DNA from 3 places in the Microbacterium deferens genome. Region 3 is predicted to be linked to each of the others. Evidence: predicted binding sites of a transcription regulator. Region 3 holds the regulator's gene; each other region holds the start of a gene.
What was found. The regulator LexA, encoded in region 3, represses DNA repair genes until DNA is damaged. The targets are predictions, from matches to a motif close to TCGAACANNTGTTCGA.

Region 1 (7,725 bases), on a different contig from region 3:
CATGAGGTTCGTCACACGCACGTGCTTGATGTCCTCGGTCAGCTGACGCAGGGCGTAGACGCGCAGGCCGTGCTCGGCGTTCTCGACCTCGATGTCGGGGCGGTAGCTCTCACCGACGAGCATCGACAGTTTCTTGCCCGTACCCTCGACCTCCTCGGCGAACTGCTGGCCGTACATCTCGCGCGGGTCCTCTTCGATGAAGCGGTGAAGGAACGACACGTGGCTGGGGTCGATGCCGCCCTCGAGGCCCTGGAGCCAGTTGCACTCCCACAGCCCCTTGAAAGCGAACGTGTACTCCTCCGGGGCGACGAAGCAGTCGTAGTGCGGGAACGGCGGCGGGTCACCCGCGCCCATGTACGTGAAGATGATGCCGTTGCGCTCGACGCACGGGTAGTTGGCGATGCGCACCTTGCCGAGGAACTGACTGTGGTCGGGCTCGGCGGGCTGCTCGACGCACCGCCCCTCGCCGTTGTAGAGCCACCCGTGGTAGAGGCAGCGAATGCCGTCCTCCTCGAGGCGCCCGTACGACAGGTCGACCCCCCGATGGGCGCAATAGCGGCTGATCAGCCCCCACCCCTCCCGCTTCTTGAACAGCACGAGGTCTTCGCTCATGATGCGCACCTGCTTCACCGGACGTTCGCCCGGCATCTCCGACACCAGGGCGGCCGGCTGCCAGTACGAACGCAGCAGGTTGCCGAGCGGAGTGCCGGGCCCCGATCGAGTGATCTTCTCGTTGTCTTCCTGCTTGAGCATGCGGTGCGCTCCTTCAGTGCGTTTCGGTCGGTGAGTATCAGGCGTCGAGGACGAGCAGTGGACACGAGGCGCGGGAGACGCAGACCATCAGGCAGTCGCCGTTCGCCTTCTCCTGCGCGGTGAGGACGAAGTCGCGGTGCTCGGGCTCCCCCTCGACGACGCGGGTCTCGCAGCTGCCGCAGATGCCCTCCTCGCAGTCGGACAGCACCTCCACGCCGGCGCCGCGCATGACCTCGAGGATGGACTCCTCCGGGGTCACCTCGAGCTCGAGACCGCTGCGATCGAGGCGGATGCGGAACGGCCCACCAGGCTCGTACGCGATCTCGGGAGCTGAGAAGTACTCGAGCCGGAGCCGGGCGTCGGCGTCCGGCACCGCATCGGCCAGGGCCGTCAGCATCCGTTCCGGACCGCAGGCGTACACGAGCGCGTCGGGGGATGCGGCGACCTCGGCGATCAGGTCGGCCCGGGTCCCCTCGTCGCGGGCGACGACGGTGACGTCTCCGCCGAGGCCCGAGAGCTCGTCGAGGAACGGCATGCGCTCGCGCGAACCGCCGAGGTAGAGCAGCCGCCAGCGGGCTCCCGCCGCCTGGGCCTGACGCACCATGGGCAGCAGGGGCGTGATGCCGATGCCGCCGGCGATGAAGAGGTACTGCGCGGCGGGCTCCAGCACGAAATGGTTGCGCGGCTCGCGGACGACGATCTCATCCCCCGGCCGCAGTCGTTCGTGGACGGCTCGGGATCCGCCGCGACTATCGCTCTCACGCAACACGGCGATGCGGTAGCGCGGCGCGGACGGGTCGCCGCAGAGCGAGTACTGCCGCACGGGCGCGCCGGGTACGACGAGGTCGATGTGTGCGCCGGGGGTCCAGGAAGGGAGCGCTTCGCCGAGGGGTTCGAGCTCCACCGACAGCACACCCTCGGCCTCACGGGCGAGCCCGCGCACCCGGACGCGGATGTCCGTCATCACTTCCAGCCCTGACATACGTGGATCCTAACATCATGAGTATGGATCCAATATTACTTGCCTGGGCGACGTTCCGTTCGGATCGGGGTCCATATAGAGGAGTTCTGTTATCGTTCCGGGGTGCCGCAGCACCATCTGCGTCGGTGAGGAGACACACCTGAATGGCTGATGAGACGATCGAAGCGTCTTCCGCTCACGCTCTCGTCGACGAGATCGCGGCGAAGATCCGAGCGCGCATCATGAACGGCGACATCCCCATCGGAGCGCAGCTGCGGCAGGCCGAGCTCGCGAGCGATTTCGGCGTCAGCCGCACCCCGGTGCGCGAGGCGCTCCGCCAGCTGCAGACCGGCGGACTGATCGATGTGGTCCCCAACCGCGGCGCTGTCGTTCGGGTCCCCGCCCCGTGGGAGGTGCGCGAGGCCTACGAGGTGCGCGCCGAGCTCGAAGCCCTCGCCGCCGCGCGCGCCGTCAGCCGCATCTCGCACGCCGACCTCGACAGACTCCGCGTCGCGAACCAGGAGATGTACGACCGCTCGGTCGAGGGCGGCGCCCCGGCGCGCGCCCTGGACAGTCGGCAGGAGAACGACGTCTTCCACAACACGATCGTGCTCGCGTCGGCCAACGCGCGGCTCGGACGCGCGATCGCCGAGATCAACGAGACCTTCCCCCGCAACGTCTCCGCACAGCTGCTCGTCAACGACGAGCGCCATCGCGAGGAGAACTACCAGGAGCACCTGCGCATCATCGAGGCCATCGAGCGCGGCGACGCCGAGGCCGCCGGCGCACAGATGCGCGCCCACGTGCACGGCGCCGGAGAGCAGCTCGCGCGCTGGTACGAGCGCCGCAGCTCGACCGTCTTCACCGGCTGACACCGCCTGCCGCTCCGCGCGTGTGGGGCCAACGACGGCGGGCGCGCGGGAGTTTTCCACAGTGCGGCACGACTTCCGTCCAGTGTCGTACGTTTGTTCTAACATGTAGGCATGCTCGAGAACGACGGCACCCCGACTGGCGGTGAGGCGCGGCGTGATGCCGTTGCTTTTCCGGCGGACGTTGCGGGCTCGGAGTGGCCCGACGAGCGCGAGTGGTTCGAGGAGCTGGAATGGTTCGATGCGGACGGTGATCCGGTCGCGGCGGGTCGTGATGGGTTGGATGCGGTGGCGGATGTGTCGACGTTGATGTCGGTGTTCGCCGCGCAACGGTTCGAGCGGGTCGAGGGGTTGCGGCGGGAGGCGGTGGCCGAGGCGGCGGTGTTCCGGGGGAAGACGACGGAGATCGTGATGCGGTCCCTGCGGCTCGAGCTTGCGACGGTGCTGCAGGTGACCGAGCACATCGCGGAACGGATGCTGGCTACCGCGGATGGTCTCGTCAACCGATACCCGGCGATGCTCGACGCGCTTTCGCATGCGCGGACGACGGAGCGGCACGCGGATGTGTTCGTCGAGCTGGTCGACACTGTCGAGCCGGAGTTGCGGGATCAGGTGGTGCCGCTGGCCGTCGACCTCGCCACGTCGCACGCGTTGGGGTCGTTCCGCCGGTTGCTGCGGAAGCTCGTCGACACGGTGCGGGCCGCGACGCTCAGCGAGCGGCACGCGGAAGCGGTGCGGGAGCGGCGGGTGGTGGTGCAGCCGGCGGAGGACGGGATGAGTTGGGTGATGCTCTACACCTCCGCCGTGAAGGCCCACGCAATTCAGCACCGCGCAACGGCGATCGCACACGCCCTCGGCGCCCAGGAGGGCGAGGAGCGTTCTCTCGACGAGTTGCGTGCGGACGTCATGGTCGATCTTCTTGTCGATGGGGACGTGCCCGCCCACCCCGATGCGGCGCGAGGGATCCGCGCGACGGTTGCGGTGACCGTGCCGGTGTTGTCGCTGCTCGATGACGAGCACGCGAACACGGCCCCGGCGGTGGTGGAGGGGGTGGGGCCGATCCCCATCGAGCAGGCCCGGGAACTCTGCGGTGGCGCGGATGGGTGGATGCGGGTGCTCACCCACCCCGAGACGGGGATGGTGCTCTCCGTCGGGCGTGACCAGTACCGCACCCCGGCGGCGTTACGACGACTCGTGGAATGGCGGGCGGCGACCTGTATGGCCCCCGGATGCGGAACCCCTGCCCGAAGGTGTCAGATCGACCACCAACTCGCCTGGGAACACGGCGGCACCACCGAACTCACGAACCTCGGCCCCCTCTGCGTCGGGCATCACACGATCAAGCATCACGGCGGGTGGTGCGTGAGACAGATCCCCGACAGCGGCGGAGCACTCGAATGGAAATCCCCCGGCGGGAGACGATTCGTGGTGCGACCCGAACGGAAAGTCCCGGTCTTCAGACCCGCACCCGACGACGACCGCTCACCCGAAGACACCGCACCCTTCTGACCCGCGCCCTCCTGACCCGCGCCCCCGCGACCCTTCGACAACCCCGGGGCGGACCGCGCCTCGAGCGCGAGCGGAGCGATGCGTCGAGCGGGGCGATGCGTCGAGCGGGCGGGGCGACGGCCCAAGGCCGACGCCGGGCATGCGCCCTCGCCCGGCGCATCGCGCAGCGAAACGCGCGAACTCCCGGCTCAGCCGACGGCCGCGCCCGCGAGGAGGAGGAGCGAGATCGCCATGCTGACGTACTGCACCCGCTCGAGCAGATGGGCGTGATGCAGACGCGTCGCCGACCACGCCGCGTACACGGCGGTCGCGGCGACCAGCGGCAGCACGAGCGAGACCGCCGAACCGCCGTGGTGCGACCCGCTGGTCGCGACCGGCCCACCCGACATCGCGAGCATGAGCCCCGCCATGAGGATGGCACCGATCGCGGAGTGCACGCGCATCCCCACGACCGCCGAGGGCTCGGCCGAACGTCGCCGCCTCGCCCCGAGCGCCATCGCCAGGGCGACCGTCAGCGCACTCCACCCGACCACCGGCACGAGGTGCGCGGCGGTGACGACGTCGAGCATCGCGAGGAACATCACGATCGACAGCGACAGCTCTCGCAGCCGCGGTCGCGGGCGGTCGAGGGCGACGCAGCAGGTTCCGAGGCCGGCGGCCCCCAACGCTCCCGCGTGCAGCAGTTCCGCCGGCATCAGTGGTGATCGTGGTGGTCTGCGTGCGGGTCGTCGCTGCCGTGATGCACGTGGGCGTGACCGTCATGGTCGTGACCGTGCCCATCGTGACCGTGCCCACCCGAGGGCGCGTGACAGGCGGCCTCCTCGGACGGCGGAACGTCGAGCGACGGGTTGCGCACGAAGAAGCCGTCGGGCTCCAGGCGCAGGCCGATCTTGTGAGCCGGCATGATCGGCCACTCCTCGGGCTTCGGGTAGTGGTGCACACCGACGATCGGCCACACCACGAGCTCAGCCCCGTCGAGCGGGCGGTCGGCCTGCTGCCAGGCCGTGATGCCCTCGGCCTCGAGCGGGGCCTGGTTCGGGTACTCCCCCGCGATGAACCGCTCCGAGGCGTCGTACGCGGTGGCCCACAGGTGCTTGCCGACGAACGGCGCCTTGCGCGCCACGACGCTCCCGGGCTTGGCGAACAGGCGCGTGGTGTTGAGCACCGACAGGCGGTACGCCGTCGACTCGCCGAAGCGGTTGATGTTCTCCGTGTTCTCGATCCGCCAGTGCAGGGCGCGCGACGCATCCGCCAGGCGCGCCGCATCCTTCTCCGACGAGATGGTCTCCGACACCATCTTCACCGCGTTCCCCCACGGGTTCAGCTCGTCGTCCTCCTCGACCTCGGCGTGCACCTCGACGAGGCGGTTCAGCGGACCGTCGACGGCGGTGTCGAGACGGATGGCGAAGTAATGCTGGTGGGTCGGAGCCTGCACGTTCGGACTCACCATGCGTCCGAACGGGGGCATCTTGCCGTCGTCGATGCCCGAGACCGACAGGATGCCGGTGAGCTTGATCTCCAGCTCGATGTTGCCGTCCTGGTAGAGCGACCAGTAGAAGCCGTAGTCGTAGTTCGCCACCGTCGCGAAGAACGAGATCACCAGCCGGCGCGAGCGACGCACGTCGGCCTCGCCGGTGCGGGTGTTCACGTGCTTCCAGAGGATCGAGTGGTCCTCCTCGTGCAGACAGATGCCGTTGGAGATCGTCATCGCCTCGCCGTTGCCGTCGAGCACGTGCGCGTCGAAGTAGCGGATCTCGCCGAGGCAGTCGCACCCGAGTTCGAGGGAGGCGGTGAGCGGCCCCGCGCCGTACTCGCCCCAGTCGAAGAAGTTCTTGCGGTACGCGGTCGGGTCGGAGTCGAGGTAGGGCACGTACATCTCGTTGATCGACGCCCGGCGCATGACCGAACGGTCGACGTCGCCGTCCCGGTACGAGATGTCGTGCAGCACGAGCCCCTCGCGGTGGGTGAAACCGATGTTGAACGACCAGTTCTGCCAGGTGACGCGGTGCCCGTCGACGTCGAATCCGGGCCCCTGCGGTTGGGTGATCTCCAGCGGCGCGACCTCGCGGTCGGGGCCCCAGGTGCCCGAGCGGTAGTTGCCCGACTCGCTGGCCATCGGGATCACGCCGTGATCTTCGATGCGGATGACGTCGAGGGTCTCGAGATCGAGAATCGGCACGAGGCCCGCCACGGGCCGCGCGTAGCCGTTGTCGTCCACGCTCTCGCGGTACCAGACCGTTCCCCACGACAGTCGGCAGTCTGCGAGGTCCTCGGGCTCGAAGCCGGTGATCGACTCGGGGTCGACCCACACCAGCGAGGTGTCATGGATGCCGCGTTTGGCGAGTGCTTCGACGATGAGCGGGTGGTTGCGCGCCGCCTGGGCGATCGCCCGCGCCTCGTCGGAGGAGACGCCCGGACGCTTGGCGTCGACGTCGGCCCAGCCCGAGAGCACCGCGTCGCGGTCGGTACCCGACGTCCAGCCGGTGACCTCCCACGCGGCGTGGGCGTCGGGGTTCATGACCACCAGTCGCACCGGGCGGCCCTGACCCGGCGCGAGAGCGCGGGCGAGTCCTTCCTCCACGGCGATGCCCCAGAACCGCGGTCGCTCGCCGATACGCGCGTCGGCGCGCACCAGGGCGGTGATCTCGTCGATCTCGGTGGGCGTGAGCGGGTCGCTCCAGATGCGTGAGGTCATGGGGTTCTCCTCCAGTGTCAAAGGGTGACGACGCCGACACCGTCGGCTCGGGGATCGCTCGCGGCGTCGAGTAGGTGGTCGTCGCGTCGCCGCACGAGCTGCACGTGTCCGGCGACGTCCGCGCGAGCGGGAAGGTCGGCCACGGGAACGCCCGCGGCTCTCGCGCCGGCGAGCGCCTCGGGCGCGACACCGGGCTCGGCGGCCAGGGTGAGCCGATCGAATCCGAGGTCGACGTCTCCGACGATCCAGCGAGGCCGCGCGAGGATCGCGTCGAGCGGCTCCCGCATCGATGATCGGGCGGCGAAGAGCTGCGCGAGAATCCAGGGCTGCGCGCGACCGCCCTGGCAGCCGGCGATCACGAGGTTCGCGGCGTCTTCCACGATCAGGGGGCACAGGGTGTGGGGCGGGCGGGCACCGGCGCGCAGAAGGGCCGGCGATGCCGGGTCGGTGCTGAACGCACTCCCGCGGTTGTGGAACAGCACGCCCGTCGCGGGGTCGAGGAACCCCGCGCCGAAGGTGAAGTAGACGCTCTGCACGATCGTGATCGCCCACCCGTCGTCGTCGATCGCGACCACCGAGGCCGTGTCGCCGCTCGCCCGAGACTCGCCGATCGTCGAACCGGCACCCGCGGCGAGATCGAGCAGGGAATCCACGTCGATCGGACCCATTCGCGGATCGCCGAGGTGTGCCCCGCGGGCAGCGACGCCGCGCACGCTCGCGGCCACGAGGGCCGCAGCATCCGCGTTGCCTTCCGCGTCGAGACCGCCCGCCACCACACCCGGCACGAGGGCGCCCGCCGACGGCGGAGGCGCGACCGACCAGGTGCGACCGCCGAGGTCGGTCGACAGCGCGGGGGTCATCTCGGGGGCGTAGCCGGCGAAGTCGTCGAGGGTGTGCACGCCGCCCGCGCCGCGGAGGGCGGCGACGAGCAGGTCGGC
Region 2 (7,725 bases), on a different contig from region 3:
TCCATAAACCGCCCGACCCCGCAACGGGAAAGACGGTGCCCCCGGAACGCTTGCGATCTGCCTCACCGCGTCGCTTCGCGGGCCAGTGGGCGCGGGAGTGAGGCGGGGGTCGAAAATGGGCGGTGGATGCGCGCGCGTCGGGGGACGGGAGTGCCGGTGCGCGCGAGTGAGGGGGACGGGAGTGTCGGTGCGGGCGAGTGAGGGGGATGGGAGTGCCGGTGCGCGCGAGTGAGGGGACGGGAGTGTCAGCGGAGCGACCGCCAACGCGGGGCGAAACATCCGCACATTCGAGAGGATGGACGCGTGAGACGAACCGGGATGCTGCTCGCCATGACGGCCTGCGTCACCGTCGTGAGCGGATGCTCGGCGATGCCGAGGGCGTGCACGGAGATCGGATACGTCAACACCCTCACGCTCGAGGTCGCCGGTGCCGGAGCAGCGGCGGTCGACGATCTGGAATGGTGCGTGGCGGGGGAGTGCGCCGGTGACGCGCTGACCGAAGCCCGCGGTCTCGGCGGGGGGCAGTGGGAGGTGCAGACGTTCACCCAGACACCCGGCGAGCTCACCGTCGTCGCGCGAGACGCCGGCGGCACCGAGATCGCACGGGTCGACGTCGCTGTGACGTGGACGGGTACCGACGCGCCGAACGGGCCGGGCTGCGACAACGCATCCGAGGCTCCGACGGTCACCGTTCCGCTGCCGTGACTGAGAATGCGACCGTCAGGCGCGACGCCTGAGACGCAGCATCCCGATGCCCAGCACCGCCAGAACGGCGCCGGCGAAGGCCAGCCCGACGGGGAAGTCGCTCCCCGACTCGGCGAGTGTCGCCCGGGGAGCAGAAGACACCGCAGCCGGATGCTGCAGCGGGGCGACCGGCGTGGTCACGACCGGCTCGCCCGGCGCCGTCACCACCGGCTCACCCGGAGCAGGCTCACCCGGAACCGGCTCACCCGGAACGGGCTCGCCCGGAACAGGCTCGGGCGACGCACCGGGCGACCCCACCCCGGGTCCGCCGGCACCCGGAGCGGCCGCGACGCACGCGACCTCCGACGTGGCGAGCTTCACGGTCGCGATCCGCTGGTCGACGGGGCCGTCATCGGGGAGACTCCCGCGCAGATCGACGGTCAGCAGCACCCACGCCGACGCGGTCTCGGTGCCCGGCACGGTGACACTCTCGAGACGGATATGCAGGATCGCGTCGGGGGTGGCGACAGCACCCCCGCGACCGAGATCGAGGTAGGGCGCCTTCTTGTCGAACTCCCACACGCGCTGCGTCGGACCGACGTAGGCGCTCAACCCCGCGACGATACCCGTGGCCTGGGCGTTGGGGGCGGCGCTCTCGCGCATCGGGCAGGTCGCCGACGACTGCGCCCAGCCGTCGTAGATCAGATTGCCGAGCATGCTCACGAGAATGCCGTCGGCGCGAATGAACGCCGTGCTCTCGTTGGTGAAGGGGAGCACCGTCCACGTCGTGCCATCCGCCGTCACGCGCAGCACAGTGGTGTCGACCACCGACTCCGCCCCACCGCCCTGGATGAGGTTGATGTCGGTGAACGGGAAGGTGAGAAGGTGCGCGGGGCTCGAGACGCTGGTCTTGAGCACCTCGACGTCGCCCGCCCTCAGGTCGATGTCGCCCTGCAGAGAGGTGACCCGCGACCACGGCGCCACGGGTTCGTCAGCAGCGATGGCGGCGGCCCCCGTCACCCCCGCGATCGTCGCAGATACGGCCATCGCCGTGACCGCCACCCACCGGCGATGTACCGCCCGGCCCACCCCGAGAGCACTCATGTCGCGAGTATGGCGGGTCGGTGCCGCACCGGCGCGAAATACCGGGAAAGGAGGGGGTTCCTGAACCCAGTACGGGGAAATCGCGTTCGCCATTCCCCGGGAGTCGCGGCGGGCGTAGCCTGCGCTCAACCGACGAAGGAGTCACAGATGTACGAAGCACTCAAAGCGCTGAAATACCTCAAGAACTTGCGCGCCATCCTTCTCGGCTGGCTCGGCTAGAACGCCGCCACGCCGCGAGGGCGAGATGACCGGCCGGACCGTCGCCCCTTTACGGCGGTCCGGCCTTCTCACCTCTACGCTCGAGGGGTGAACCCGCGCACGCTCGACGACTCCGCCATTCTCCGCACCGCCCGTCCGGGCGACGAAGCCGGCATTCTGGCCTGCATTCAGGCGCTCGCCGACTACGAACGAGAACCGGATGCTGTGGAGAACACCGTCGGCGCGCTGACCGCGACCCTTTTCGGCGATGACCCGAAAGCGTTCGGTCACGTCGTCGAACGCGACGGCCAGATCGTCGGCATCGCACTGTGGTTCCTGACCTACTCGACGTGGACCGGACGCCACGGCATCTGGCTCGAAGACCTCTACGTCGACGACGCGCAGCGAGGCCGAGGCTACGGGAAGGCGCTCATCTCCTCGCTCGCCGAGGTCTGCGTCGACCGCGGCTACTCTCGCCTGGAGTGGACCGTCCTCGACTGGAACGCCCCGGCGATCGCCTTCTACCGCTCGATCTCGGCCGCCCCCATGGACGAGTGGACGACGCAGCGCCTCACCGGCGACGCGCTGACGGCGCTCGCCGCAGCATCCTGACGACCTAGCCCGCGACGAGCGCCGCCGCGATGCCGCGCGCAACGCTGCTCGTGTGTGCGGGGGAGCGCAAGCGCATCGCGAGGTCGCCGGTGACCACGAGCACCAGCTGATCGGCCAACGCCGCCGCGCGTGCGGGGTCGACGGCGGCCGCGAGGTCGGTCAGACGCCCGCGCATCGAATCGGTGTCGCGGTGGATCGCCGCGTCGACCTCGGGTGGGGTGTCGGCATACTCTGCGGCGCTGCCGAGGAAGGCGCACCAGCGCGAGCCCGCAGGCTGCGACCGGAAGGCGTCGAGCGCGTCGAAGATCGCGAGCAGCCGGCCTTCGTCGGTCGTCTGCGCGGCGACGGCGGCGTCCCACGTCTCGATCCATATCGCGTGGCGCCGTTCGAGGGCGGCGGCGACGAGGGCGTCTTTGCTCGCATATCCGCGATACAGCGTCGCGGCCGACACTCCCGCGCGTTCGAGTACGGCGTCGATCGGGGTCGCGGCGATGCCGCGCGTGAAGAACAGCTCGTCTGCCGCGTCGAGCAGTTTCGTCTCGGTGCGGGTGCGCAAAGCCATGACAGCACCCTAGACTCGCGAAAGTGAAACGAGCGTTTTTGTTACGAACGAGTTCGTCCGTGCCGCTCGTCGCGGCCGGTGCCGGACTGATCGCTGCCACCTATGGCCTGGTGCGAATGGCCTACGGACTCTTCCTGCCCGACGTGCAGGCCGACCTCGGGCTCGACGTCGCCGCGGCGGGCGTCGTCTCGGCGGGTGCGTCGGTCGTCTACTGCGTCGGGGCCGTGGTCGGATTCCTCTCGGCCGCGCGACACGCGCGAGCGCTCGTGATCGCGGCGGCTGTCGCAGCATCCATCGGCGCCCTCGGCATGGCTGTCGCGCCCGTCTCGCTCGTTTTCGCCGTGTTCGCGATCGCGAGCTCGGCGGGAGCAGGTCTCGCCTCGCCGGCCCTGGTCGCGGTGCTCCAGCGCGATCCCGCGACTTCGCGGTCGCCGCGCGGCCAGGCCATCGTGAACGCCGGAACCGGTCCGGGAGTCGTCCTCGCCGGCGCGCTCGCACTGCTGCTCGCGCCCGATTGGCGCCTCGCGTGGGTCGTCGCCGCCGTCGTGACCGCGCTTGCCGCCGTAGGTGTGCTCGGGGCCGCGCGGGGAGGGGCGGATGCTGCGGTGCCGCCCACGTTCCCGGCCTTGCCGTGGTTCGTCGCCCATCGCCGCGTGCTGCTCGCGGCGCTGCTGTTCGGCGCGGGATCCGCCGCCGTCTGGACCTACGGGCGCACGATGCTCGTCGCGTCGGGAACCTCGTCGGGCGCATCGATGGCCGCGTGGATCTCGCTCGGCGTCGGCGGCACACTCGTGATCGTCACTGCGCGGTGGATGGAGAGGCTGGAGCCGCCCGTCGCGTGGATCGTGACTGCGATCGTGGTCGCGTTCGCGACGGCCGCAGTGCTCGCCGGGGGAGGGTGGGCGCTCGTCGCCTTCGCCGCGTTCGGCTGGGGCTACACGGCCGGGAGCGGCGTGCTGATCGCGTGGACCGCGCAGATCGACGCGCCCCGCGCGCCGGCCGGGACGGCGTTGTTGTTCGTGACGCTGATCCTGGGTCAGGCGCTCGGGGCGGCTGTCGTGGGTGGCGTGATTCCCGCGGCGGGCTACCCGGTCGCCTTCGTACTGGCGGCTGCGGTCTCGGCGGTGGCGCTCGTTCCGGCGGTCGGTGCGCGGCCGCGGGTGCGCGGGTGAAGCGCGCCGGGCGGTGTTTCGTCCCGTCGCGCTCGGTGCCACCGGAGCCGCTGCAGCGCTCGTTGTGGCGGGGTGCCCGCGATCCTTCGATGACTTGTCCACAGGGGGCCCGATTTCCGTGGAGTGTCGTAGGTATGTTCTAGTATGTAGGCATGCGCAACAGCTATGAAAGCCCCTCCGGCGGTGAGGCGCTCCGCGATGCCGATGCGCTCCCGGTGCACGGTGCGGGTGAGTCGTGGGCGACCGGCGACGGGCTCGACGACGCATGGCCTGAGGAGCGGGAGTGGATCGACGTCGACGGTGATCCGGTCGCGGCGGGTCGTGATGGCCTGGATGCGGTGGCGGATGTGTCGACGTTGATGTCGGTGTTCGCCGCGCAACGGTTCGAGCGGGTCGAGGGGTTGCGTCGGGAGGCGATGGCCGAGGCGGCGGTGTTCCGGGGGAAGACGACGGAGATCGTGATGCGGTCCCTGCGGCTCGAGCTCGCGACGGTGTTGCAGGTCACCGAGCACATCGCGGAACGGATGCTGGCGACCTCCGACGGCCTCGTCAACCGATACCCGGCGATGCTCGACGCCCTCTCCCACGCCCGCACCACGGAGCGGCACGCCGACGTGTTCGTCGAGTTGGTCGACCAGGTGGAGCCGGAGTTGCGGGATCAGGTGGTGCCGCTCGCCGTCGACCTCGCCACGTCGCACGCGCTGGGGTCGTTCCGCCGGTTGCTGCGGAAGCTCGTCGACACGGTGCGGGCGGCGACGCTCAGCGAACGGCATGCGGAAGCGGTGCGGGAGCGGCGGGTGGTGGTGCAGCCGGCGGAGGACGGGATGAGTTGGGTGATGCTCTACACCTCCGCGGTGAAGGCCCACGCGATCCAGCACCGCGCGACCGCGATCGCACACGCCCTCGGCGACCAGGAGGGCGAGGAGCGTTCTCTGGACGAGTTGCGTGCGGACGTCTTGGTCGACCTTCTCGTCGATGGGGACGTGCCCGCCCACCCCGACGCGGCGCGCGGAATCCGCGCGGCCGTGGCCGTCACGGTGCCGGTGTTGTCGCTGCTCGATGACGAGCACGCGAACACGGTGCCGGCGGTGGTGGAGGGGGTCGGGCCGATCCCCATCGACCAGGCCCGGGAACTCTGCGGCGGCGCAGACGGGTGGATGCGGGTGCTGACCCACCCGGAGACGGGGATGGTGCTCTCCGTCGGGCGTGACCAGTACCGCACCCCGGCGGCGTTACGACGTCTGGTGGAGTGGCGGGCGGCGACCTGTATGGCTCCCGGATGCGGAACACCCGCCCGAAGGTGTCAGATCGACCATCAACTCGCGTGGGAACACGGTGGCACCACCGAACTATCGAACCTCGGCCCACTGTGCGTCGGGCACCACACCATCAAGCATCACGGCGGGTGGTGCGTGAGACAGATCCCCGACAGCGGGGGAGCACTCGAATGGCTGTCCCCGGGCGGGAGACGATTCGTGGTGCGACCGGAACGGAAAGTCCCCGTCTTCCGGCCCGCACCCGACGACGACCGCACATCCGAAGCCACCGCACCCTTCTGACCTGCGCCCTCTGACCGCGCCCCCGCCCGTGCAGCCAGTGCCCTGCGGGCCAGTGCCCTGCGGGCCAGTGCCCTCCTGACCAGCGCCGTTCTGGCCTGCGCCCTCCTGGCCTGCGCCCTCCTGGCCTGCGCCCTCCTGGCCCGCGGCTCCTGCTTCGTTCCGCGGCGCTGCGGCGAGCTCGGCGCATTCCGCGCCCGGTCAGGCGTCCGACGTGAGGTTGTCCCGCGCCCACATCGCGGCGCTGGTGCGATCGGCGACCCCGATGTGACGGAAGATGCTGCCCAGGTGCGCCGTGACGGTGCGCTCCGAGATCACCAGTTCGGCGCCGATCGTCATGCCGCTGACGGTAGAGGCTGACGTTGCGTCAGGGTCAAGCCGGCCTCGCGACCGTAAGGTGGCCGAGACGAAAGGACGCCGATGTCCCCTTCCGAAAACTTCCCCTACCCGACCCGCCCGCCACGCAGCAGCCCGGAATCGAGGCGGGGTGCGCCGCCGAAGCCGCGCCAGGAGTCCGCGCCCGGCATGCTCATCGACCGCGACCAGGAGATCGAGACGCGCGCCGGTCGCACCGTGCAGGCCGACGTGTACCGCCCCGAGTCGGGCGAACCCGCCGGGGTGCTCATCGCCTGGTCGCCGTACGGCAAGCACGACCCCGCGCCCATCGGGCAGATCTACCCGACCAGCGGGGCGAAGCCCGAATGGATGAGCGATCTCACCACGTTCGAGGGCCCCGACCCTGTCTTCTGGGTGCCGCGGGGCTACGCGCTGGTCATCGCCGACATCCCCGGTACCTGGTACGCGAAAGGACCGGCCTCGTACGCATCGCCGGAGGAGGCCGAGGACTTCGCCGACCTCATCGAGTGGGCGGGCACGCAGCCCTGGTCGAACGGCAGAGTCGGCCTCACCGGCGTTTCGTACCTCACGGTCGCGCAGTGGCGCGTGGCCGGCCTCACCCCGCCGCACCTGGCGGCCATCAACCCCTGGGAAGGCTGGAGCGACACCTATCGCGAGGTGGCCCGACACGGCGGCATCCCCGAGACCTCGTTCTGGCCCTACATCTGGGAACGGTGGGGTGCCTCGACAGGCGCGATCGAAGACCTCGAGCGCGAAGACCGGGAGCACCCGTTCTACGACGACTTCTGGGCGTCGAAGGCGGCCGACCTCGAGGCCATCACCGTGCCGGCGTTCGTCGTCGCCTCGTGGACTGACCAGGGCCTCCACACCCGCGGCACGCTCGAGGGCTTCCGTCGCATCTCGTCACCGCAGAAGTGGCTGTACGTGCACGGCGCGAAGAAGTGGGCCGAGTACTACCGTCCCGAGATGGTCGAGATGCAGGCGCAGTTCTTCGACCACTTCCTGCTCGCACAGCCCTCGGGCCTCGAGTCGTGGCCGCGCGTTCGCCTCGAGCTGCGCGAGCGCTACGGCGTCGGGTCGTTCGTCGACAGCGCCGACTGGCCTCTTCCCGAGGTCGAGTACCGTGCCCTGCACCTCGATGCCGCGACAGGCGCGATGAGTCACGACCCCGTGTCCGCGGAGGCGACCGCGTCGTACCACGGGCTCGGCGACCCGTTCCAGCCCGAGCGGGTCGTGTTCGAGCACCGCTTCGCCGACGCGGTCGACGTCGTGGGCCACGCCCGGGCGATCCTGCACGTGGAGGCACCCGAAGCATCCGACATGGACATCTTCGTCGGACTCTTCAAGCGAGACGTGCACGGTGAGATCGTGCCGTTCGCGTACTACGCCCAGTTCGAAGACGGACCCGCAGCGCTCGGCTGGTTGCGCGCCTCGCACCGGGAGGTCGACCCCGAACGCTCGACCGATTACCTGCCCGTGC
Region 3 (7,725 bases):
CCCGAGCCGTCGAGGTTGAGCTCCAGCTCGACGCTCGACTCGCTGGTCGCGCGGCGGATCGAGGCGGTTCGGGAGGGGCCGGTCATGAGCCCGATCCTACCGAGGCCAGTGCGTCGAGGAACGCGGTCGTCTCGTCGGCCGTCCCTGCCGTGACCCGCAGGTGGTGAGGGATGCCGATGTCACGGATCAGCACTCCACGGTCGTACAACGCCTGCCAGGTCGCTGCCGGGTCTGATACGCCCCCGAACAGCACGAAGTTCGTCCACGACTCGTGCGCCTGATATCCGAGGGCTTCGACGGTCGCGGAGATCCGGTCGCGCTGCGACACGATCTCGTCGACCATGCCGAGCATCGTGGCGGCGTGTCCGAGAGCCGCCGTCGCCGCCGCCTGGGTGAGCGCACTCAGGTGATACGGCAGCCGTACGAGTCGTAAGGCGTCGATCAGCGCGGGATCGGCCGCGAGGTATCCGACCCGTGCTCCCGCGAAGGCGAAGGCCTTGCTCATCGTGCGAGACACGACCAGGCGCTCTCGCCCGGGGAGGAGGCTGACCGCCGAGGGCGCGTCGTGCGGGGCGAACTCCTGATACGCCTCGTCGACGATGACGATGCCCTCGGTCGCGTCATAGGCGGCCTCGATCACGTCGAGCGACATCGGGGTTCCGGTTGGGTTGTTCGGCGCGCAGAGGAAGGTCACGTCAGGGCGCACCTCCGAGATCTGCTCGGCCGCCGAGGCGGCCGACACGGTGTAGTCGTGCGACCGCGCACCCGACACCCATCGGGCGCCCGTGCCTCGCGTGAGCAGCGGGTACATCGAATACGTCGGATCGAACGAGAAGGCGGTGCGACCGGGCCCCGCGAAGGCCTGCAGCAGGTGCTGAAGTACCTCGTTCGACCCGTTACCGGCCCAGATCTGCTCGCGAGTGAGCCCCTCGCCCAGGTAGTCGGCGAACGCTTCGCGAAGTGCGGTGAACTCGCGGTCGGGGTAACGGTTCACATCGCGCAGGGCACGTGCCACCGCGTCGAGGATGTCACCGGCGACGTCGTCGGGCACCGGATGCGTGTTCTCGTTCACGTTCAGAGCTACCGGCAACGCCGCCTGGGGCGCACCGTAGGGTTTCATTCCGCGCAGATCGTCGCGGAGCGGAAGGTCATCGAGCCTCGTGGTCACCCTTCGATGGTAGGGCGGGCTCAGGGGGCCGAGGAGTACTCCGCAGGAATGGCGAGCCGCTGGCCCGCGGAGAGCTCCACCCCATCGAGGGCGTTCAGTCGCACGATCGCGTCGACCACGTCGCGCGGATCGGCGGACGGCGCGACCTCCTGGGCGATGCCCCAGAGCGACTCACCGGCCATGACGGTGACCTCGGTGAACGTGCCCGCTGGCGCACCCGCATCGCGGGATGCCAGCGCAGAACCGCCGCTGATCGCCGCGACGGCGATGGCCACCACGAACGGGAACGCGGCGAGACCGGTGAGCACCCGGCGACCGCGCGCAGTCAGACGAAGACGCGTGGTCGGGACGACGGGGGCGATGCCGATGCTGGTCATGGGGTTCCTCCTCAGGTGAGAGATTCGCATCCGGCGCTCGGGCCGGAGTACCGGATGCGAAGCTCTCTTCCGAATCTATCTTCGATACAGTCAGGGTGTCAACACCGTTCTTCTCGGAGATGGATCGAACGCGACACGCGGCAGGCAGCCGCTGAGTGCGTGCGAATCCGTATACGGTTTCGACAGGGAGACACCATCACGGACCTCCGACATTCGAAGACCGGCGCCCCTCGGGCGCGAGAGGGAGCAGCCAGAATGAGCGACGCGATGCCGTCCGGCGCCCGGGATAAACCGCAGACCCGCCGCCGCAAGAGCCTGAGCGACAAGCAGATGGCGATCCTCGAAGTGATCCAGCGCTCGATCAGCCGTCACGGGTACCCGCCCAGCATGCGAGAGATCGGCGACGCGGTCGGACTCAAATCGCTCTCCAGCGTCACGCACCAGCTCAACCAGCTCGAATTGAGCGGCTACCTCCGTCGCGACCCCGGCAAGACGCGCGCGATGGAAGTGCTGATCGACCTCCCCGGCACGTCGGTCGAGAACCCCGCCGACAACGCCCCGGCCGTGGGCGACGCCGCGCTCGTCCCCCTCGTCGGGCGCATCGCCGCCGGAGTTCCCATCACCGCCGACCAGCAGGTGGATGAGATCTTCCCCCTGCCCCGACAGCTCGTGGGCAAGGGCGATCTGTTCATGCTGAAGGTCTCGGGCGAGTCGATGATCGACGCCGCCATCTGCGACGGCGACTGGGTGGTCGTGCGTTCGCAGCAGAACGCCGAGAACGGCGAGATCGTCGCGGCGATGCTCGATGACGAGGCCACGGTGAAGACGTTCCGCCGACGCGACGGCCACACCTGGCTCCTCCCGCGCAACAGCGCCTTCGAGCCGATCCTCGGCGACGACGCCGTCGTCCTCGGCAAGGTCGTGGCGGTGCTGCGGGCCGTCTGATCCCCGTCCGACCCCCGCCCTAGGGTGAGGGGATGGATTCCCCGCTCCCCTACGGTTCCTGGCCCTCCCCCTTCCGTGCGACGTCTGTCGCCGCTGCGTCTCCGCGCACCGACGGAGCACGTTTCGTCGGCGACGACATCTGGTGGGGTCAGACGATGCCCTCCGAGGGCGGACGAACGACGGTCCTGCGCCGGCGACCCGACGGATCGATCGACGATCTACTCCCCGCTCCGCTCAGCGCGCGCTCGCGCGTCCACGAGTACGGAGGCGGTGCGTGGACGGCCGCCGACGGCGAGCTGGTCTTCTCCGAGAAATCCGACCAACGCGTGTGGGCACTCACGCCCGGCGGTCGCCCGCGCCCGCTCACCCCCGATGACCCCTCCGCGCGATTCGCGGGACTCACGTGGGGCGCAGGGACGCTGCTGGCCGTCCGCGAACGCCACGAAGGAGCCCCGGTACCCGCTCGCGACATCGTGCGGATCCCGCTCGACGGGTCGGCCGCCGACGATGCCGATCGCCTCGTGAGCGTGGCGGGCGGCACCGACTTCGTCGCGCAACCCGCGATCTCTCCCGACGGCGCGCGTCTGGCCTGGGTCGCGTGGAACCACCCCGACATGCCCTGGGATCGCACGCAGCTGCGCATCGCCGAGATCGTCGACGGCCGCGCATCCGCTCCGCGGACGATCAACGCCCGCGGCACGGCCGCGCTGCAGCCGGTGTGGACGGCCCCGAACGAGGTGACCTACTCCGATGACCCGACCGGACGGTGGAACCTCTGGCGTGCAGACGGCGACGCCGCGCCCGTCGCCCTGGCTCCGGCAGACGCCGACACCGGCGGCGCGCTCTGGGTGCTCGGTACGCGCTGGTTCGGAGCGCTCGACGACGGTCGCCTCGTCGCGGTCCGCACGAACGGGGCCGACGAACTCGTCATGGTCGACGGCGACCGGGTCGACCCGCTGCCGGTACCGATCGTCGCCGGCGCTGCCGTCGAGGACGTCTCGACGACGCGCGCGCTCGTCTCGGGTGCGACCGCCTCGGGCGGCGCCGGTCTCTGGCTCGTCGACGCGAGCGATCTCGGTGCTCCGACGGTGGAACGCCTCGCCGGCGGCTCGAACGGCCCGGGCCCGGAGTGGTTCCCGACCGCGCGGTCGATCACCGCCCCCGGACCCCACGGGCCGGTGCATGCCTTCGCCTACCCGCCGACGAATCCCGAGGTGACCGCCCCGGCGGATGAGAAGCCGCCGTACCTCGTGCTGGTGCACGGGGGTCCGACGTCGCACGTGGGTCCTGCGGCGTCGGCCAAGATCGCGTACTTCACAAGCCGCGGAATCGGTGTGCTCGACGTCAACTACGGCGGTTCGACCGGCTACGGACGCCCCTACCGCGATCGCCTTCGCGGGCAGTGGGGCGTCGTCGACGTCGACGACGTGGCCGCCGCCGCGACCGCTCTCAGCGACGACGGGCTCGCCGACCCGTCGCGGATCGCGATCGAGGGCGGCTCCGCCGGCGGATGGACGGTGCTGTCGGCCCTCGTCCGCACCGACGTCTTCGCGGCCGGTATCTCGCGGTACGGCGTCGGGGACGCCCGTGCCCTCGCCGCCGACACGCACGACTTCGAAGCGCGCTATCTCGACGGCCTCATCGGCCCGCTCCCCGAGGCCGAGCCGCTCTACATCGAGCGCTCACCGCTGACGTCGGCCGACCGATTCCGTGTGCCGATGCTCATCCTCCAGGGGTCGGAAGACGCCGTCGTACCGCCCGCGCAGGCCGAGGCCATCCGCGATGCCCTCGTCGCGCGAGGGGTCCCGCACGCGTACGTCCTGTACGACGGCGAGGGGCACGGCTTCCGCACCGCCGAAACGATCGTCCACGCTCTCGAGAGCGAACTGGCGTTCCTCGGTGCGGCCTTCGGATTCGACACGCCCGACGTGCCCGAGCTCACTCTCGACTGACGACTCGTCCGCAGCATCCGGCCCCGGCACAGACGGATGCTGCGGAGACGGATGCTGCGGAGAGGTCAGGCCAGGAACGGCTGCAGGTCGGAGGCCAGCTTCGCCCCGACGTGGGCGTGCAGGAATGTTCCTTCGGCCTGGTGCTCCTGCGAGACGATGATGCCGCTCTCGTGCGCCGCGGAGACCAGATCACCGCGGTCGTACGGCACCACGGCGCGCACCTCCACGGCGGGCAGAGGCAGGGCCTCCTCGATCACCGCGCGCAGCTCGTCGATTCCCTCGCCGGTACGCGAGGACACGAACAGCGCGGAGGACTCGAGGCCGCGCAGCACGAGACGCGAGTCGGCATCGATGAGATCCGCCTTGTTGAAGACGACGATCTCGCGTGTCGATCGCGCACCGACGTCGCCCATGACATCGCGAACCGTCGCGAGCTGCGCGGCGGGGTCGGGGTGCGAGCCATCCACCACGTGCACGATGACGTCGGCGTCGCCGACCTCCTCGAGCGTGGAACGGAACGCCTCGACCAGCTGGTGCGGGAGGTTGCGTACGAAACCGACGGTGTCGGTCAGCGTGTACACGCGCCCGTCTGCGGTCTCGGAGCGGCGCACGGACGTGTCGAGCGTGGCGAACAGCGCGTTCTCCACGAGGACACCGGCGCGAGTCAGACGGTTCAGGAGGCTCGACTTGCCCGCGTTGGTGTATCCCGTGATCGCGACGGCCGGAATGGTGTTGCGCTTGCGCTCGGCCCGCTTCGCTTCGCGCGCGGGCGCGAAGTCGCGGATCTGGCGGCGCAGCACGGCCATCTTGGTGCGGATGCGCCGGCGATCGAGCTCGATCTTCGTCTCACCCGGACCACGAGACCCCATACCGGCACCGCCGGCACCGACCTGGCCACCGGCCTGGCGGCTCATCGAGTCACCCCAGCCGCGCAGGCGCGGAAGGAGGTACTCGAGCTGGGCGAGTTCGACCTGCGCCTTGCCCTCGCGGCTCTTGGCGTGCTGGCTGAAGATGTCGAGGATGACGGTGGTGCGGTCGATGACCTTCACCTTGACGACGTCCTCGAGCGCGCGCCGCTGGCTGGGTGCGAGCTCGGTGTCGACGATGACCGTGTCGGCGCCGACCGACGCGACGATGTCGCGCAGCTCCTGCGCCTTCCCACTGCCGATGTAGGTCGCGGGGTCGGGGTTCGGACGCCGCTGCAGCACGCCGTCGAGAACGACCGCGCCCGCGGTCTCCGCGAGGGCGGACAGCTCGCGCAGCGAGTTCTCGGCCTCTTCCTGCTGTCCTTGCGGGTGCACGCCGACGAGAACGACGTTCTCGAGGCGCAACTGTCGGTACTCGACCTCGGTGACGTCTTCGAGCTCGGTGGACAGACCGACCACGCGGCGCAGGGCGGCGCGGTCCTCGCGGTCCCACTGGTCGCCGTCGGTGTCACCGTACGAAACGGTTCTGTCGTCCTGGAGCGCCTGGGCTGCTCCGAACACACGCACCCCGGAGTGCGCTTCGGCGCGCGCGAGCACTCGATCCACCGGGTCGACCGGCATCTCATCCGCGCTCTGGGGGATTGTGGTGTCTGTCATCTGTTCCTTCCATCGCGCCGCCCTCGGCCGAAGGCCGGGGCCGCAGCATCCATAAACTCTAATCCTCCCGTCGGGAGGACGATCTCTCCGATACGCTCTCCGCATGGGGAGCGACCACTACTTCACCGGGTCTCCCTCCAGCGCAGAGAACCTCCGGCGCCTGCGAGTGACCCTCGCCGGCCGCGATGTCGAGGTTGTCACCGCTGGTGGCGTCTTCAGTCCCGACCGTCTCGATGCCGGCACCGCCGTGCTGCTGGCCAACACGCCGTCGCCCCCTGCAGGCGGCGATTTCCTCGACCTCGGGAGCGGGTGGGGGCCGATCTCGCTGTCCCTCGCACTCGACGCCCCGCACGCCACGGTGTGGGCGGTCGATGTCAACGAGCGAGCACTCGACCTCGTGCGTCGCAACGCGGAGATTCTCGGGCTCACCAATGTGAACGCCGTGCGGCCCGAGAATGTTCCCGCCGACGTGGCCTTCCGCACCATCCGCTCGAATCCCCCGATCCGAGTGGGCAAGAACGAACTGCACGGAATGCTGGAAACCTGGCTCCCCCGGCTCGAGGAGAGATCGGACGCGTGGCTCGTCGTGCAGCGCAACCTCGGCTCGGACTCCCTGCAGCGCTGGCTCGGTGCCACGCTTCCGCGGGGCTTCAGCGTTCAGCGCGCGGCGACGGGGCGCGGGTACCGCGTGCTGAAGGTGCGCCGACACGGTACGCCCGCGACTGCGGCGATCGACATCGTCTCGGCCGACGACGGCGACGTTCAGACTAGCGAGACCTCACCCGAGTAGACGAGCACCGCCGGTCCTGACAGCAGGACGTGCTCGCCGTCGGACTCATCGACGATGCGCACGCCCAGCGTGCCGCCGGGTACGTCCACCTGCCACCGTCGCGGAGCCGCAGGACCCGCCCAGTGCCGCACCGCGAGAGCGGCGGCCGCGACGCCCGTGCCGCACGAGAGGGTCTCGCCGACGCCCCGTTCGAACACGCGCATCCGCACTTCGCCGACGCCGTCGCGCACCAGCGGGTCGCCGGGCACGACGAACTCGACGTTCGCACCGTGGCGCGGCTCGGGGTCGAGGATCGGGCGGTAGGACAGGTCGAGCGCGTCGAGCTCGGTAGGCGACGACAGAGCGACCACGACGTGCGGGTTGCCCACATCGATGCCCGTGCCCGGCCGGGCGACATCGAGGCCGCGTGCGCGCACCAGGATGTCGTCCGGCTCCGCACGCCAGACCCCGAGGTCGACCTCGAATCCGCGGTCACTGCGGGTGAGCGTCTTCACGCCCGCTCGGGTGCCGATGCGCAGGCCGCCGTCGATGGAGGCGAGACCGGCGTCGACGAGGTAGCGGGCGAACACTCGCGTTCCGTTGCCGCACATCTCGGCCTTCGAACCGTCGGCGTTGCGGTAGTCCATGAACCACTCGGCCCCGGATGCTGCAGCCTCGGCTCCTTCGTCGATCGCCGTGGAGCGGACGACGCGGAGGAGGCCATCGGCGCCGATGCCCATGTGCCGATCGCAGAGCGCGGCGATCTGGTCGTCGGTGAGGTCGAGGGAGCCGTCAGGGTCGGCGATCACGACGAAATCGTTGCCGGTACCGTGACCCTTCGTGAACGGGAGGGTGCGCGACATGCGACCCAGTCTACGAGTCGTGCGAACCGGGGTCGGGAGCCTGGGTCGCGCCGACAAGAGTTCGCTCG

Region 1: a site for LexA is predicted at 2,672-2,687, ahead of ABTU82_RS06525 (HNH endonuclease signature motif containing protein). Genes of this name have one in related genera too.
Region 2: a site for LexA is predicted at 4,459-4,474, ahead of ABTU82_RS12745 (HNH endonuclease signature motif containing protein). Genes of this name have one in related genera too.

The regions. Positions count from the first base shown of each region.
Region 1 covers NZ_JBEUWT010000001.1:1,363,889-1,371,613, forward strand. Annotated here, with positions in the region: gene ABTU82_RS06510 (Rieske 2Fe-2S domain-containing protein) at 1-753, opposite strand, end outside; gene ABTU82_RS06515 (PDR/VanB family oxidoreductase) at 791-1,735, opposite strand; gene ABTU82_RS06520 (GntR family transcriptional regulator) at 1,879-2,586, shown strand; gene ABTU82_RS06525 (HNH endonuclease signature motif containing protein) at 2,698-4,092, shown strand; gene ABTU82_RS06530 (hypothetical protein) at 4,281-4,787, opposite strand; gene ABTU82_RS06535 (primary-amine oxidase) at 4,787-6,787, opposite strand; gene ABTU82_RS06540 (gamma-glutamyltransferase) at 6,805-7,725, opposite strand, start outside.
Region 2 covers NZ_JBEUWT010000003.1:111,342-119,066, reverse strand. Annotated here, with positions in the region: gene ABTU82_RS12775 (HNH endonuclease signature motif containing protein) at 1-101, shown strand, start outside; gene ABTU82_RS12770 (hypothetical protein) at 304-705, shown strand; gene ABTU82_RS12765 (hypothetical protein) at 721-1,788, opposite strand; gene ABTU82_RS12760 (GNAT family N-acetyltransferase) at 2,125-2,598, shown strand; gene ABTU82_RS12755 (TetR/AcrR family transcriptional regulator) at 2,603-3,160, opposite strand; gene ABTU82_RS12750 (MFS transporter) at 3,184-4,332, shown strand; gene ABTU82_RS12745 (HNH endonuclease signature motif containing protein) at 4,485-5,891, shown strand; gene ABTU82_RS12740 (LuxR C-terminal-related transcriptional regulator) at 6,090-6,227, opposite strand; gene ABTU82_RS12735 (CocE/NonD family hydrolase) at 6,309-7,725, shown strand, end outside.
Region 3 covers NZ_JBEUWT010000004.1:23,799-31,523, forward strand. Annotated here, with positions in the region: gene hisB (imidazoleglycerol-phosphate dehydratase HisB) at 1-86, opposite strand, end outside; gene ABTU82_RS13905 (histidinol-phosphate transaminase) at 83-1,168, opposite strand; gene ABTU82_RS13910 (LysM peptidoglycan-binding domain-containing protein) at 1,189-1,545, opposite strand; gene lexA (transcriptional repressor LexA) at 1,813-2,490, shown strand; gene ABTU82_RS13920 (S9 family peptidase) at 2,523-4,442, shown strand; gene hflX (GTPase HflX) at 4,508-6,025, opposite strand; gene ABTU82_RS13930 (class I SAM-dependent methyltransferase) at 6,129-6,815, shown strand; gene dapF (diaminopimelate epimerase) at 6,788-7,657, opposite strand; gene miaA (tRNA (adenosine(37)-N6)-dimethylallyltransferase MiaA) at 7,668-7,725, opposite strand, start outside.